DNA from 2 places in the Methylocystis heyeri genome. Region 1 is predicted to be linked to the other one. Evidence: riboswitches for the same ligand, from Rfam matches in the RefSeq annotation. Region 1 holds a riboswitch; the other holds the start of a gene.
The links. Region 1 has a riboswitch for thiamine pyrophosphate ahead of H2LOC_RS13270 (FAD-dependent oxidoreductase). Riboswitches for the same ligand answer to the same signal wherever they lie in the genome.

Region 1 (7,268 bases):
GGCGCGATTCTGCACCTTGTCGGAGAAGGAGCGCACCACGTCGAGCGCGACGTCGGCGTCGAGCAAAGCGCGGCGGACCTCGCGCAAAGCTTCTTCGACGTCGGCTTCGGTGAGCGAGCCGCGCCGCGTGAGCTTGTCGAAAATGCCGGAGAGCTTATCGGAAAGGCTCTCGAACATGCTGTTCTCCTTTGCCCGGCCGGCGGGCGAAACAGGATCGCTCAAAGCAAAACGCGCCCGGGAGCGCGACGCGCCGCCGGACGTGGGCCTGCGCTCCCTTGGGCGACGCAGGTTTTGTTTGAGCACCTCTTGCGAGATTTTGGGAGAGGTTTACGCAGCAGGGCGGCCCGAGTCAATGGGGTGGAGCGGGTTCAGCATCTTCGAGACCAAACCACCATTTCTCAATCGCTCGCGGGTTGAACTCGCGAATCGCAACGGCTCCGCCTCACAAAAATATAGTAAAAGCAGCATTGCGAGCGCCAAGCGCCGTAATGTGAGACGCCGACGTTCATGAGTCTCCAACCCGGATAACCCTTATTTTACTTTGGGCGCGCGTTCTTCGCGCAAAATATTGATATTTCTATCTCAACTAAATAACGTAACTTGTTGGCCTTCGCAAACCGCATCGGAGCCGGGGCGCACTGCGACAATATCGCTTTAAACGAGACCTATTGATCATGCTGCCGGACCAGCCGCCGAAATCCTCACCGACTTTGCATGAGCAAAAATTCTTGAGCGTTGCGGAGAGTTCGTCGGATTTCCTCGGCCGTGACGGCAGTATCCTCTATTCGCGCGCGGCCGGCGAGCCCGCGCCGAACGCCTGCGATCCCGGTCTGCTGACGAAGTGCGGAGAGCGTTGTGAATCCGCAGCCGCCCACGTTCCAGGCGTCGAGCCTGCGCCGATCGTCCCCATAGGCAAGGACATCACGGCGCGCCAATTGGCCGATTTCGAGTTGACGCTCCTCCAGAGCGCTTGCGAGCAATCGTCCGAAGCATTGTTCGTGACCGATAGCCGGACTCGCTTCATTATCGTGAACGCCGCCGCTTGCCGCTCGCTCGGATACAGCCGCGAGGAACTTCTCGGAATGACGCCGCTGGACATCGATCCAGACGTGACGCACGAGGCGATCGAAAAACTATTGACGCCGCCAGGCGATTTCGCCCTGGAAACAAGGCATCGCGCCAAGGACGGACGGATATTTCCGGTGGAGGTCAAAGGCGCCGTTTTCGAAACGAACGGCGAAAAACACATCGTCGCCCTGGCGCACGACATCACCGCGCGCAAGCGTATGGAGAACACGCTGCGTTTCATCGCCGATCCCGGCGAGCCTAATTTTCTTGCTGCGCTCGCGCGTCATATCGGCGAAGCGCTCGGCGTCGCCTATGTCGTGATCGATCTGTTGTCGGCAAATTCGGGCGTCGCCGAAACCATCGCGTTTTACGCCAAAGGCGACATCGCTCCCAATGTGAGCTATGAGCTGGCGGGCACGCCTTGCGAAGGGGTCGCCGCCAAGCGGACCTGTTGCTATCCTTCCGGCGTGCAGGAGCTCTTCCCAAAAGACAGACTGCTCGTCGAGATGGGCGTCGAGAGCTATGCGGGCGCGCCTTTGTGGGATTCGACCGGAAAACCGCTCGGCTTGATCGCGGTCATGGACACGTCGCCCCTCGCCGATCCTGCGGCCGCGACGCAAATCCTGCAACTCGTCGCGCCGCGCGCCGCGGCGGAGCTGGAGCGTTCGGAGAGCGATCGGCAATTGCGGCTGGGCGAGCAAACCTTTCGCAGCCTCGCAGAGAATTTGCCGGATATGGTGGTTCGCTACGACAGCGATTTCCGCCGCACTTTTTTGACCCGCTCCCATGAGACGCTCACCGGCATCCCAACCCAGTCGCTGCTGGGCAAAACGCCGGTCGAACTCTGGTCCGCGCCGAACGGCCCCGAAGGCGCAGCGGCGTTTCAGGCGCAACTGGCGGACGTCAGGGATTCCGCCGAACCCAGAGAGTGGGAAGTCAACTGGATCCGCCCCGATGGGAGCCTGGGCGCCGTCGAAGTGCGCGGCGTGCCGGAGTTCGGCTCCGACGGCAAAGTGAGCGGCATCCTCACCGTTTCGCGCAATGTCACCGCCAAACGCGGGATAGACACTCAGCTGCGCATGGCGGCCAGCGTGTTCGGGACCGCGCGCGAAGGCATTCTCATTACCGATCCGGCCGGGCGCATTCTCGACGCCAATCCAGCCTTCACCACCATCAGCGGCTATGATCGCGACGAGGTTCTGGGCAAACGACCCAGCCTGCTTTCATCCGGCGCCCAGGACACGGCGTTCTATCAGAGCATGTGGTCGACTCTGCTCGCCGAGGGCTCGTGGAACGGCGAGTTGACCAACCGTCGCAAGAACGGCGATCTCTTTGTCGAAAACCTTCACATCGAAGCCGTGCGCGACGAAGCGGGCAAGGTGAAACACTACGTCGGAATTTTTTCCGACGTCAGCCAGCTCAAAGCGCATGAAGAATATCTTCAGCACATCGCGCATCACGATGCGCTCACCGGACTTCCGAACCGGCGGCTTCTGACCGACAGGCTGACGCGGGCGATCGCCCAGGCGAAAAGTTCCGGCGACATGCTGGCGGTGCTCTATTTCGACCTCGACGGCTTCAAGCCGATCAACGACAATCACGGCCACGGGATCGGCGACCAGGTTCTGATCGACGTCGGTGAGCGTTTGTCTCGGACCTTGCGCGCGGGGGATATGGTCGCGCGCATCGGCGGCGATGAATTCGTCGCGCTTCTGATTGGGGTCGGCGATACGCGGGAATGCGAGAACACGCTTCGTCGCCTGCTGGATGTCATCAACAGCCCTATCGCAATCGACGGCAATTGCTTTTCCCTTTCGGCGTCGGTCGGCGTCAGTCTCTACCCCGCCGACGACAGCGACGACGCCGACATGCTGCTTCGCTACGCCGATCAGGCGATGTATTTCGCCAAGGCGTCGGGGCGCAATCAATTCGTCTTCTTTGGTTCGCAGGCGCGAAGCAAGATAAGAGGCGACAATCAGATGGTTCATGATCTGCGCCATGGATTGAACCAGGGCCAGATTTCGGTACATTACCAGCCGATCATCGACGTAAAGACGGGGCGCATCGTCAAGGCCGAAGCTTTGGCGCGCTGGAGCCATCCCGTGCAGGGCGTGATCTCGCCGTCTGAATTTATTCCGATCGCGGAGACCGGCGGCCTGATCCACGAGATCGGGGATTTCGTGTTCAAAGAGGCCGCGCGCGTCGCCCTAAGCTGGAGCAAATGCGCCGGCGCGCCGGCCTGCGGACATCCGCGCATCAGCGTCAACCGTTCGCCCCGCCAGTTTTTCGGCCGCGACGGCGTGGCCCCTTGGGTGCAGCACCTGATCGACAACGCCATTCCCGGCGAACTGCTCGGCGTTGAAATCACCGAAGGTCTGCTGCTCGAAAACCAGCCGGAAGTTCTTGCGCAATTGAAGCAGTTGCGCGCGCTCGGCGTCGCCGTATCGCTCGACGATTTCGGCACCGGCTATTCGGCGCTGTCCTATCTTAAGAAATTCGACATCGACTATCTCAAGATCGATCGTTCCTTCGTCCGCGACATCGTCGAAGACGAGCATGACCGCGCCATTGTAGAAGCCATCATCGCCATGGCGAAGCGGCTCGGCATCGAACTTATCGCCGAAGGCGTCGAGACCCGCGAACAGGCGGATTTACTGGCTGCGGGCGGCTGCAATCTGGCGCAGGGATTCCTCTATGCGGAGCCGTTGCCGGAAAAAGACTTCCTCGACTTCGTTCTCGCATCCGGGGCCTCCTGCTAGGGCGCGTTCGGTTTAGTTTCAGGCCGACCCTCGCAGCCACGACGGCCCTTGACGCCCGTCCCGAGCGGCCAATCTCCAAAGCTATGTTCCACCCAGGCGACGGAGACGCAGATGAGCTCGGAATGGGTCAAATTGACCCCGCAGGGCAAGCCCAACCAGATCGTCTATGTGAATCTGAACCGGGCCAGCTCCATATGGTCGTTCGAAGGAGGCGCGGAGATCTGGTTCCGGGCCGATTCCGGCGATGAAGGCTACGCCCGGGTCAGGGAAACCCCGGACGAAATCATCGCCAAGCGCAAAGAGCGCAGAAGCGCCGAGCGGTCGTAACCCGCAATCCGCGACCTTGTTGCGGCTTGAACCCGCCCGGTCCGCGGCGCTAGAGTCTTTCCGGTTCAAATTGAACCGCGTTTTCTTCACGCGAAGCGGTTCCCACTTCGCCCGAAAACACTCTATGCTGAAAGACGCCAGGGGAGCCCCGCCCGGCGACGTTTGGGGCTGAGAGGCCGAGAATGCGCCATAGGCGGCGCGGCGCGGCGACCCTTATAACCTGATCCAGCTCATACTGGCGTAGGGAGGAAGAATGCCCCGAAGAATCGACCAGCGCCCGCTCGGCGGGCAAGCGCTTCGTCATGCGCATTGAAATTTTGGGCGCAGGCGTCGCCGGCCTGACCGCCGCCTTCGAGCTTGCGCGCCAGGGCGCCGAACGCGGCGTCGAGATCGAGCTGGTCGAGACCCGGCCTCAGGCCGGCATGGGATGTTCGCGCTTCGCCGGCGGCATGATCGCTCCCTGGTGCGAGCTGGAGACGGCCGAGCCCATCGTGGCCGAACTCGGCGCGGAAGCGATCGACTTCTGGGCGGACCTCGGCCTTGCGACGATCCGCGGCAGCCTCGTCGTCGCCCCGCCCCGCGAGCCCGCCGAGCTGCGGGATTTTTCGCGGCGCACCAGAAACTTCGAGGCGCTCGACGCCGCCGGCCTCGCGCGGCTGGAGCCGGACCTCGAAGGACGATTCGAGAGCGCGCTCTATTTTCCGACAGAGGCGCATCTCGATCCGCGAGCGGCCATGGCCGCGCTCGGCGAACGGCTGGCGCATCTGGCCAACGTAACCTTGCGCTTCGGCGCCGAGCCGCGCGGCGGAGCGGACTGGACCATCGACTGCCGGGGCTTTTCCGCCCGGGACCAGCTCGCCCGGCTGCGGGGCGTCAAGGGCGAGATGCTGGTGCTGCGCAGCGAGGAGCTGAAACTCTCTCGCCCGGTGCGCATGCTCCATCCGCGCCGGCCGGTCTATGTCGTTCCGCGCGGAAACGGAATCTTCATGATCGGCGCGACGATGATCGAAAACGAGGAGGCCGCGCGCGTCACGGCAAGATCGGTGGTCGAGCTGGTGAATTCCGCTTTCGCCATTCACCCGGCCTTCGCCGAAGCCGAAATCGTCGAAATGGGCTCGGACGTGCGGCCCGCTTATCCCGACAATCTCCCGCGTCTTACGCGGCGGGGCCGCGCTCTCTATATCAACGGACTCTATCGCCACGGCTTTTTGCTCGCGCCGGCGCTCGCGCGCCGCGCCGCCCGGGTGGTTCTCGAAGACGCATGGTTTCCGGAGGTCTGCGATGCAGATTCGGATTAACGGCGAAGAGCGCGAGGTCGCCGCCGCCACGCTCGAAGAGCTGCTGGCCGAACTCGGCTATGGGGATCAGCTGGTCGGCACGGCCCTCAATCTGGACTTCGTGCGCGCGAAAGACCGCGCCGATGCCCGGCTGAAGCAAGGCGACGCAGTGGAAATTCTCGCTCCGAAACAGGGAGGCTGAGCGTTGGACGATCCGCTGACCCTCTATGGTGAAAAATTCGCCTCGCGGCTGCTGCTCGGCACGGCGCGCTACCCTTCCCCGGCGATTCTCGCCGATTCGATCAAGGCCTCGGGAGCCGAGATAGTGACCATTTCCCTGCGCCGCGAGGCGGGCGGCTCGCGCGCGGGCCGAAGCTTTTGGGACCTCGTCCGCGAGTCGGGCGCGAAGGTCCTGCCGAACACCGCCGGTTGCCGCACCGCCAAAGAGGCGATCACCACGGCGCAGATGGCGCGCGAGGTTTTCGGCTGCGACTGGATCAAGCTCGAGGTCATCGGCGACGAGGACACGCTTCAGCCCGATCCCTTCGGGCTGGTGGAAGCGGCCCGCAGTCTTTCCGCCGAGGGCTTTCGGGTCTTTCCCTATATGACCGAAGACCTCGTCCTCGCGGAAAAGCTGCTCGGCGCCGGCTGCCGGGTGCTGATGCCCTGGGCGGCCCCGATAGGCTCCGGGCGCGGGCTCAACAACCCTTACGGCCTGCGCGCTTTGAGAGCCCGCTTTCCCGAGGCCCCCCTGATCGTCGACGCGGGGATCGGCGCGCCCTCCCACGCCGCGGCCGCGATGGAGCTGGGCTACGACGCCATTTTGCTCAACACGGCGGTCGCACGGGCCGGCGATCCGGCGACGATGGCCCGCGCCTTTGCGCTTTCAATCGAAGCGGGACGCGCGGCCTGGCTCGCCGAACCGATGACCCCGCGCGATCTCGCCGAGCCCTCGACGCCGCTCATCGGCCGCGCCTTCGACGAGGGCGCGGCGTGACGCTCGACCCCTTCTACCTCATCGTCGACGACGCCTCCTGGCTCGAGCGCCTGCTGCCCGTCGGCGTGAAGCTCGTGCAACTGCGCGTCAAGGATCGCCCGGAAAGCGAGATTCGGGCGCAGATCCGCGCGGCGCGCGGCCATTGCGAGCGATACGGCGCGCAGCTCATCGTCAACGACTATTGGCGCCTCGCCATCGAGGAGCGATGCGACTTCGTTCATCTCGGACAGGAAGACTTGGGCGGCGCCGATCTTTCCGCTCTGCGCGAAAACCGAGTGCGGCTGGGCGTTTCAACCCATGACCAGGCCGAACTCGATCTGGCGCTGGCGCTTTCGCCCGATTACATCGCCCTCGGGCCCATTTACCCGACTCTGCTCAAGCAAATGAAGTTTGGGCCGCAGGGGCTCGATCGTCTCGGCGAATGGCGGCGGCGCTGCGGCGCGACGCCGCTGGTCGCGATCGGCGGGCTGACGCCGGAACGCGCCCGCCTTTGCCTCGCCGCCGGCGCGGACAGCGCCTGCGTCGTGACCGACATCCTGCGCAACGCCGACCCGGAGGCCCGGACGCGGGAATGGCTACAGGCCACGGCCGACCGGCGCGGCTAACGGGGCGCGGCCACGAATGTCAGGAAGCTCAAGAGCTTCTTTAAAAAAAGCGCCCTCTCCCGCTCCACGCGCAGGGGCGGCAGGCGCGCCGATTCGGATGCGAGCCGCCCTCCTCGAGACTTTGACGGCGCCAGCCCTTATGTTACGAGGAAAATCCACCGCCGGCCCGCCGGCGCTTCGAGTGCGGCGGGCCGGCCATAAAAAGCGGGCGAAAAGCCCCAGGAATCAGAGGGAA
Region 2 (7,268 bases), 2.1 Mb from region 1:
TACAACGAGCCATTGGTCACCGAGCAGTCCCTGCGCTGCGTTGCGCAGCTCGATTGGCCGAAGGACAAGCTGCACATCCAGCTCCTCGACGACTCGACCGACGAAACCACCGCGCGGGCCGAGGCCGTCGCAAAGGAGCTGCGCGCAGCGGGAGCGGACATCGCTCATGTGCGGCGCCCCGACAGAGTAGGCTTCAAGGCGGGCGCCTGCGCCTATGGCCTCGGCATTTCCGATGCGCCATTCATCGCTATGCTGGATGCGGATTTCAGGCCGCCGCCGAATTGGCTCAAGCGCGGCGTGCCTTTGCTCGTGAAGGACAAAAAGGCCGGTTTCGTCCAGTCGCGGTGCGAATTCTCGAATTTCCGGAAGAACTGGCTGACGCGGGCGCAAGGCCTGGTGCAGGACGGGCACTTCCTGGTCGAGCAGCGCAGCCGCGCCCATGCGGGATGGCTTTTCCAGTTCAACGGCACCGGCGGCGTATGGCGCCGCGAGACGATCGAAAGCGCCGGCGGATGGTCGGATTTTTCGCTGTGCGAGGATCTCGACCTCACCGTTCGCGCCGCTCTCGACGGCTGGCACGGGATCTTCGTTTCGGAGCCGGCGATTCCGGGACAAGTGCCGGAAGGACTGCGGGATTTTCGCCGTCAACAGAGACGCTGGTCCAGCGGCTTCGTCCAGGTGGCGCAAAAGACGGTAATCCCGCTTTGGCGTGCGCCCTGGACCCTGGTGCAGAGAGTCGCGGCGATTACGCTGGTCGCGCACCAGATTTTCTTCCCCGCCGCCGCCATTGGCGTTCTCGCCATGATCGTGGGGACGATTCTGCACCGGTCACCCGCAACCTATGCGCCGATGCTGGAGATCATTGCGGCGATGACCACGGTCGTCGTGCTGGGAATGACTCTCCCGCCCTATGTCGCGCTGAAGCGCGGCCCGCTGGCCGAATATCTGAAGACCATGGCGTCGGTGCCGCCTCTGATGATCTATCTCGCCTTTTCCAATGGCGCCAAAATCATCCAGACCATGCGCGGGCGCAAATCGCCGTTCAAACGCACGCCCAAGATCGAACATGCGATCAAGGCCGAAGCTCCGTGCGACGCCGACGCCGAGGCGTAACGCGACCAAAGTGGGGAAAGAAACAGGGCGATCGGGTGAAGGGCTATTACCCTACCCCTTGAGGGGGAGGGTCGCCGCGAAGCGGCGGGGTGGGGCGGTTTTCCGCCCTATTTTGCGCCTTTACCCCCCCCCACGCGGTCAGCTTCGCCGACCGAACTCCCCGCCAAGGCTACCGCATGCACACATCTCGAAAAGTCGCCAGTCCCGTCATGACCGGGCTTGTCCCGGCCATCCACGCCGAGCAGCAGCGAAATCTTCGGAATGTGCGTTCAATCCGCGGGATTTCGGGGTTTTCGCGCGCTGGCGTTTTCGCGTAACGTCAACGCCTGATGAGGAGCCAGACGATCGCTTCATCTGAGGAGCGACGCGCAATTCCGCGAGAAACCCCAATGTCCCGGCGTGGATGGCCGGGACAAGCCCGGCCAGGACGGCCTCCTGGAGATGTGTGACTCCCTTAGCCCGCAAAGGGGAAGGTATTCGCCCCACATCGAAAGGTTCGGTCCTTCTCTCGATTGCCCTGGGGAAAGAGGCTTTTCGCCTTCTCCCCCTATCGAGGGCCACGAGTTATCCGATCGATAGGAAACCGCTCCAGAGATAGGGTTGGAGCGGTTTGTTTTTGCAAAAGTGTTTTCGAGCGAAGTCCGTCTTCAGGCTGTCCGGCGCTTGCGCTCCGGGACGAGATCCCAGCGTGTCCCAAACAGGGTGTCGCAAATGTTCGAGGAGCCGAACCCGTCGGAAAAACTGACATTGCCCCGCGCGTGATGAGCGGCATGGGCCTGGGAGCTTATGAGTTTCACCAGCATTGTGCGCAGGCGGTTCGCAGGTTCGGCGTCAAAACGCTGGCGCAAAACGCAACTGAAATCGTAACCGGAGTGCTCGTAAAGTCCGCCGAAGGCGCCGGCGCTGACCACCACGGCGTGGAACAGAAAATTGGAGCCGCCGACGCCCACCGCTGCAAGCGGTATCAGATAAGGGCAGACGATCTCGAGGAAGAAATCGGCGGCGCTCATATAGCAGGCGCTTATCCCCCGGCTTCCGACCGTGGAGTGATGCAGCGAGTGACCCAGCCGCCGCATCAAGTCGGGGCGATGCAGGATGAAACGATGGGCGACATATTGCACGATGTCGTGGCCGATCGTGAGGCCGGCGAAGCCCAGCAGCGCCGAGGCGAGCGCCACATGCTCCGAACCGACGAAAGCGAGCCCGCTCCACTGCGTCAGCAGCATGGCGGGCAGCAGCACGAAGACCTGGTTGGCCAGGACGCGCGGAAGCAATTTGGAGTATTTCATCCGTTCTGCGGGGCGCGTCTTGTAGCGAGACAATGAACCGCTGCGGTCAAGCCATTCGAACCACAGACCAAAGCCGTGGTAGGCCAGCATTTGAACGATCCATATCCACAATGCGAGTGGAAAAAGTGGAAGCGCAGGTTCAGAAGGCATAAATAGACTTCCCGTCATTACGCGAAAATGAGATAGCTCCTGATTCCCCGAAATCCGGACGACCGAGGCTCTTGGCATAAATTCCCGTGAAGATGAAGCTTTTATTTCAGCGCAGGGGATAACTGCGGCGCGCTTATTGCACGAAAAACGGCGCTGAGAGTTTGTTGACGTTGTGGGCTGCATCTTCAATACGTGTCACAGCCGGCTCCGCCGGCTGGCGTAATTGAGCAATCGGCGAGGAGCGAAGGTTGTGGCGAACGAAGCTGACGTCCTGAAGGCTTTGGAGAAAGTGGCGGATCCGGCGGGCCGGCCCCTGAGCGCGGCGGGCGTCGTCAGCGGCATAAATGTCGTCGGCGGCAAAGCCTTCGTCTCGATCATCGGCGACCCGGCCAGGGCCGACCTGTGGGAGAAGGTCAGACTCGCGGCGGAGCAGGCCGTCGCCCAGCTCGCCGGCGTCGAAAAAGCCGTCGTCACATTGACTGCGGAGCGCGCGCCGCAGCCTGCCGCGCAGGGCGGCCATCACGGTCACGCCCATCCGCCGCAGGGGGCGCCGCGCCAAGGTCTCGCGGCGGCTGTGGCGAACATCCGCTTCATCATATGTGTGGCGTCGGGCAAGGGCGGCGTCGGAAAATCGACGACTTCGGCCAATCTCGCCCTCGGCCTCGCCGCGCAGGGTTGGCGCGTCGGCCTGCTCGACGCCGACATCTACGGCCCTTCGGCGCCGCGCCTGTTCGGATTGCACGGCAAGCCCGAGGTCGCGGACGGCAAAATGATTCCCCATGAGGCCTATGGGGTCAAGGTCATGTCGATCGGCTTCCTGGTCGAGGAAGACGTGCCGATGGTATGGCGGGGACCGATGGTCTCGCAGGCCCTGACGCAAATGCTCGGCGACGTCGCCTGGGGCCCGCTCGACGCGCTGGTCATCGACATGCCGCCCGGCACCGGCGACGTGCAGCTCACGCTCGCGCAGCAGGTTCCCATGAGCGGCGCTGTCGTCGTCTCGACGCCTCAGGATATCGCGTTGATCGACGCTCGCCGGGCGGTGAGCATGTTTCAGCGGGTCGAGGCGCCGATCCTCGGGATCGTGGAGAACATGAGTTATTTTCTCTGTCCGCACTGCGGCGGGCGGTCGGAGATCTTCGCCCATGGCGGCGCCCGTCACGACGCCGAAAAGCTCGGCGTGCCGTTCCTCGGCGAAGTTCCGCTCGATATCGCCATTCGCGAGACCTCGGACGCGGGACGCCCCGTGGTCGGCGCCGATCCGCAGGGCGAGCATGCGGCGATCTATCTCAATCTGGCGGCCAAGGTGAAAACGCTGCTCGAAACCCAGACGAAGCGCGCGGCGCCGACGATCGTGAAAGGTTGAATTGGAAACGCCCTCGGCGCGAAGGCCGAGGGCGCTCCATATGCGTCCCGCTTCGGTTCCTCGCACGCACAGCTCGGACGCTCCTATCCGGCTTCGCTGCGAGGCGGATGCGTCAGAAATGGGTCGGGATGAAGGAGTTGTCGCCGAGGTCGAATTTATAGGTATAGCTCACCGAAAATTCGAGGCCGCTGAGCGAATCGGTGATGTTCGTGCCGGCGGCGTAATGCGGCGGCACGGCCACCGGAACCGATCCGAAAGGCGTGCTGTATGCGAAACGGGCGAAGGGCACGTTCTCAGGCCCGCTGACCGAATTCTTGAACGCATAGACCGTCGCGAAGTCGATCGACGAATTCTTGGTCAGATCATATTTGAAGCCGCCCGCGATGTGATGTTCGCTGATCGCCGGCGCGAGGATATTGAGCGTGACGTCCTGCGATCCGATCATGGGGCTGGTGTGATTATAGCCCAGCCGCAAGGTCAGGTCTTTCGTCGCCCGCCACTCGACGCCGAAGGCTTCCGCGTCGGTGTCGCGCCAGCCGAATCCGAGCCCGCCGTAGGTTCCGAGCGTGCCGTAAAAAATCGGGAAAGTCGGATTCCCGAGGGCGGGAACCGCCGAATAGAAGATGTGCTTCCAATCCACCATCACCGTGACATTGGGGAGAATGTCATAGGCGAGGCCGACGCTGACCTCGGCGGGGATGTCCATTTTACCGTGATTGGCGATGGCGCCCGCATATTTGCCGAACTGGGTCATGAACATCGGCGTCGAGCCCGCCACGCCGAGACGCAGCTCCTTGGTGATTTCGTATTGGAGGCCTAGGCGTATGCCGCCGCCGACCGAATAGTCGTATCCATTGTCCGACAGGTGGTAGGGATCCCAGGAATAGGGGGCGAGCGTCTTGAGGCCCTGAACGTTCAACGCCTGGCCGGCCAGGGTCGGGGCGAAGCCGATGGTCACGGGACCGAATTTGCGGGCGTAGACCACGCTGAAAAACTGCTGCTGGAGGTCGATGCCGGCGAAACCTCCGCCGAGCGGACCGCCCAGGGAGGGGCTGACGAGCGGACCGGCGAGCTTGAAGGGGCCCACCGAGAGCGACGGCGCGTAAATCGGGGGCTTGTAATGCCCCCAGTCATAAGCGGTGTTGATGCCGCCATTGCCGTAGGAGACCGTGCCCCAGGCGGATTCGGCGTCGATCGGCTGGACATTGGCGTTGTTGGGAACAGGGAAGATCGGACGTCCGCTTCTGACATCCCCCGGCGCGACCACGGAGAGCGGACCGCTGGCCTGATAGCCGCGATCGGGCAGAAGGGCGCTGATGCCGAACTGATATTGGCGTTCCATGCCGACGATGCCGGCGGGATTCACGGCCATCGACATGGCGTCTTTGGAATCGGCGACGTCGGAGCCGGCCAGGGCCTTCTGCCGCGCGCCATAGCCGATGAGCTCTATTCCCTCCGCCGCAAGGCCGGCTTCGGCCGGTAAAATGCAAGCCACCGACAGCGAAACCACGAGCGCGCGCCGAAAATCCTGACTCATCGGGATGACCTATGCTGAAGTTGTGACTGCGCCCATGCACGCACAGGCCGATCCTAGTCTAGCCGCGAGCGTAACAAAAACTTCCTGATTCGAGCAGGGTTTGGAGCTCAGTCGCCGCTTTTTGTCCCGAATGTCACGTATTTGCCACATCTATGTTTCCGCATTACATGGGCGTGATAAAGCCTATTCGGGCTGGTCCGGCTTGCGAGCGGGCCGACAAACCACTAGCTTTCACCAAATGGCGAGGGGCGCCGCCGCGGCGGCTGAGAAGGACCCATAGAACCTGATCCGGGTAATGCCGGCGGAGGGAATGCCAGTGCGATCCAATCAAGAGCCGGGATCGGCTCGCGGATCATCGCCGCATTCTCCGCTACTGCGCCCGCCTCGAGATTACCGGAGCCAGATCATGAATGCGCAAGACAAACATTCCCCAAAGCCGGTCAGCGTCACGACCGGTCCGATCGGGCGCTCCCGGAAGCTTTATGCGTCGCCTGCGGGCTTTCCGGAGGTCCGCGTTCCCTATCGTGAGATCGCTTTCGAGCCCTCCTCGGGGGAGCCGCCGCTGCGCATCTACGATTCATCCGGCCCTTATGGCTGCGCTGAGTTCACTCCGGATCTTGCGGCGGGCCTGCCTGCTGCGCGGCCCTGGCTCGCGGCCCGCGAGGGGCTGGAGAACTACCAGGGCAGGACGGTAAAGCCCGAGGATAACGGCTTCGCCAGCGGCGAATATCTCGTTCCGCCATGCCCGGCTCCCCGCGCGATTTATCGTGGGACGGGCGCCGGGCCGGTCACCCAGCTCGAATTCGCCCGGGCCGGAATCGTCACGCAGGAAATGGTCTATGTCGCGCATCGCGAGAATCTCTGCCGCGAGCGCGCTTTCGAAAACGCCGCGGCGCGCATCGCCGACGGTGAGAGCTTCGGGGCCTCGATCCCGCAATTCGTGACGTCGGAATTCGTGCGCGACGAGGTGGCGCGGGGCCGGGCGATCATTCCGGCCAACATCAACCACCCCGAGCTCGAGCCGGTGATCATCGGGCGCAATTTCCTGGTCAAGATCAACGCCAATATCGGCAATTCGGCCGTGACTTCCTCCGTGGCGGAGGAGGTCGAAAAGATGGTGTGGTCGATCCGCTGGGGCGCGGACACCGTCATGGACCTCTCCACCGGCCGCAATATCCATAATATTCGCGACTGGATCATCCGCAACGCCAGCGCGCCGATCGGCACCGTGCCGATCTATCAGGCGCTGGAGAAGGTTGGAGGCGACGCGACCAAGCTCGATTGGGAGGTGTTCAAGGACACGCTGATCGAGCAGGCCGAGCAGGGGGTGGATTATTTCACCATCCACGCCGGCGTGCGCCTCGCCCATGTGCCGCTCACCGCCAATCGCGTCACCGGCATTGTTTCGCGCGGCGGCTCGATCATGGCGCGCTGGTGCCTCTCCAGGCACAGGGAGAGCTTCCTCTACGAGCGTTTCGGCGACATCTGCGACATCATGCGCCGCTATGACGTTTCGTTCTCGCTCGGCGACGGGTTGCGGCCCGGCTCCAACGCCGACGCCAATGACGCGGCGCAATTCGCCGAGCTCGAGACGCTGGGCGAACTCACCAAGGTCGCCTGGGACAAGGGCTGCCAGGTCATGATCGAAGGCCCCGGCCATGTGCCGATGCACAAGATCAAAGCCAATATGGACAAGCAGCTCGCCGTCTGTGGCGAGGCGCCTTTCTATACGCTTGGACCGCTCGTGACCGACATCGCGCCGGGCTATGACCACATCACCTCCGGCATCGGCGCCGCCATGATCGGCTGGTTC

Region 2: another riboswitch for thiamine pyrophosphate. It lies ahead of thiC (phosphomethylpyrimidine synthase ThiC); the one in region 1 lies ahead of H2LOC_RS13270 (FAD-dependent oxidoreductase).

What each region holds. Positions count from the first base shown of each region.
Region 1 is NZ_CP046052.1:2,906,154-2,913,421, forward strand. It holds gene ffh (signal recognition particle protein) at 1-177, opposite strand, end outside; gene H2LOC_RS13260 (bifunctional diguanylate cyclase/phosphodiesterase) at 675-3,827, shown strand; gene H2LOC_RS13265 (hypothetical protein) at 3,939-4,154, shown strand; TPP riboswitch at 4,284-4,418, shown strand; gene H2LOC_RS13270 (FAD-dependent oxidoreductase) at 4,457-5,452, shown strand; gene thiS (sulfur carrier protein ThiS) at 5,436-5,633, shown strand; gene H2LOC_RS13280 (thiazole synthase) at 5,637-6,428, shown strand; gene H2LOC_RS13285 (thiamine phosphate synthase) at 6,425-7,033, shown strand.
Region 2 is NZ_CP046052.1:421,461-428,728, forward strand. It holds gene H2LOC_RS01835 (glycosyltransferase family 2 protein) at 1-1,113, shown strand, start outside; gene H2LOC_RS01840 (sterol desaturase family protein) at 1,761-2,492, opposite strand; gene H2LOC_RS01845 (Mrp/NBP35 family ATP-binding protein) at 2,803-3,918, shown strand; gene H2LOC_RS01850 (OmpP1/FadL family transporter) at 4,031-5,455, opposite strand; TPP riboswitch at 5,690-5,783, shown strand; gene thiC (phosphomethylpyrimidine synthase ThiC) at 5,862-7,268, shown strand, end outside.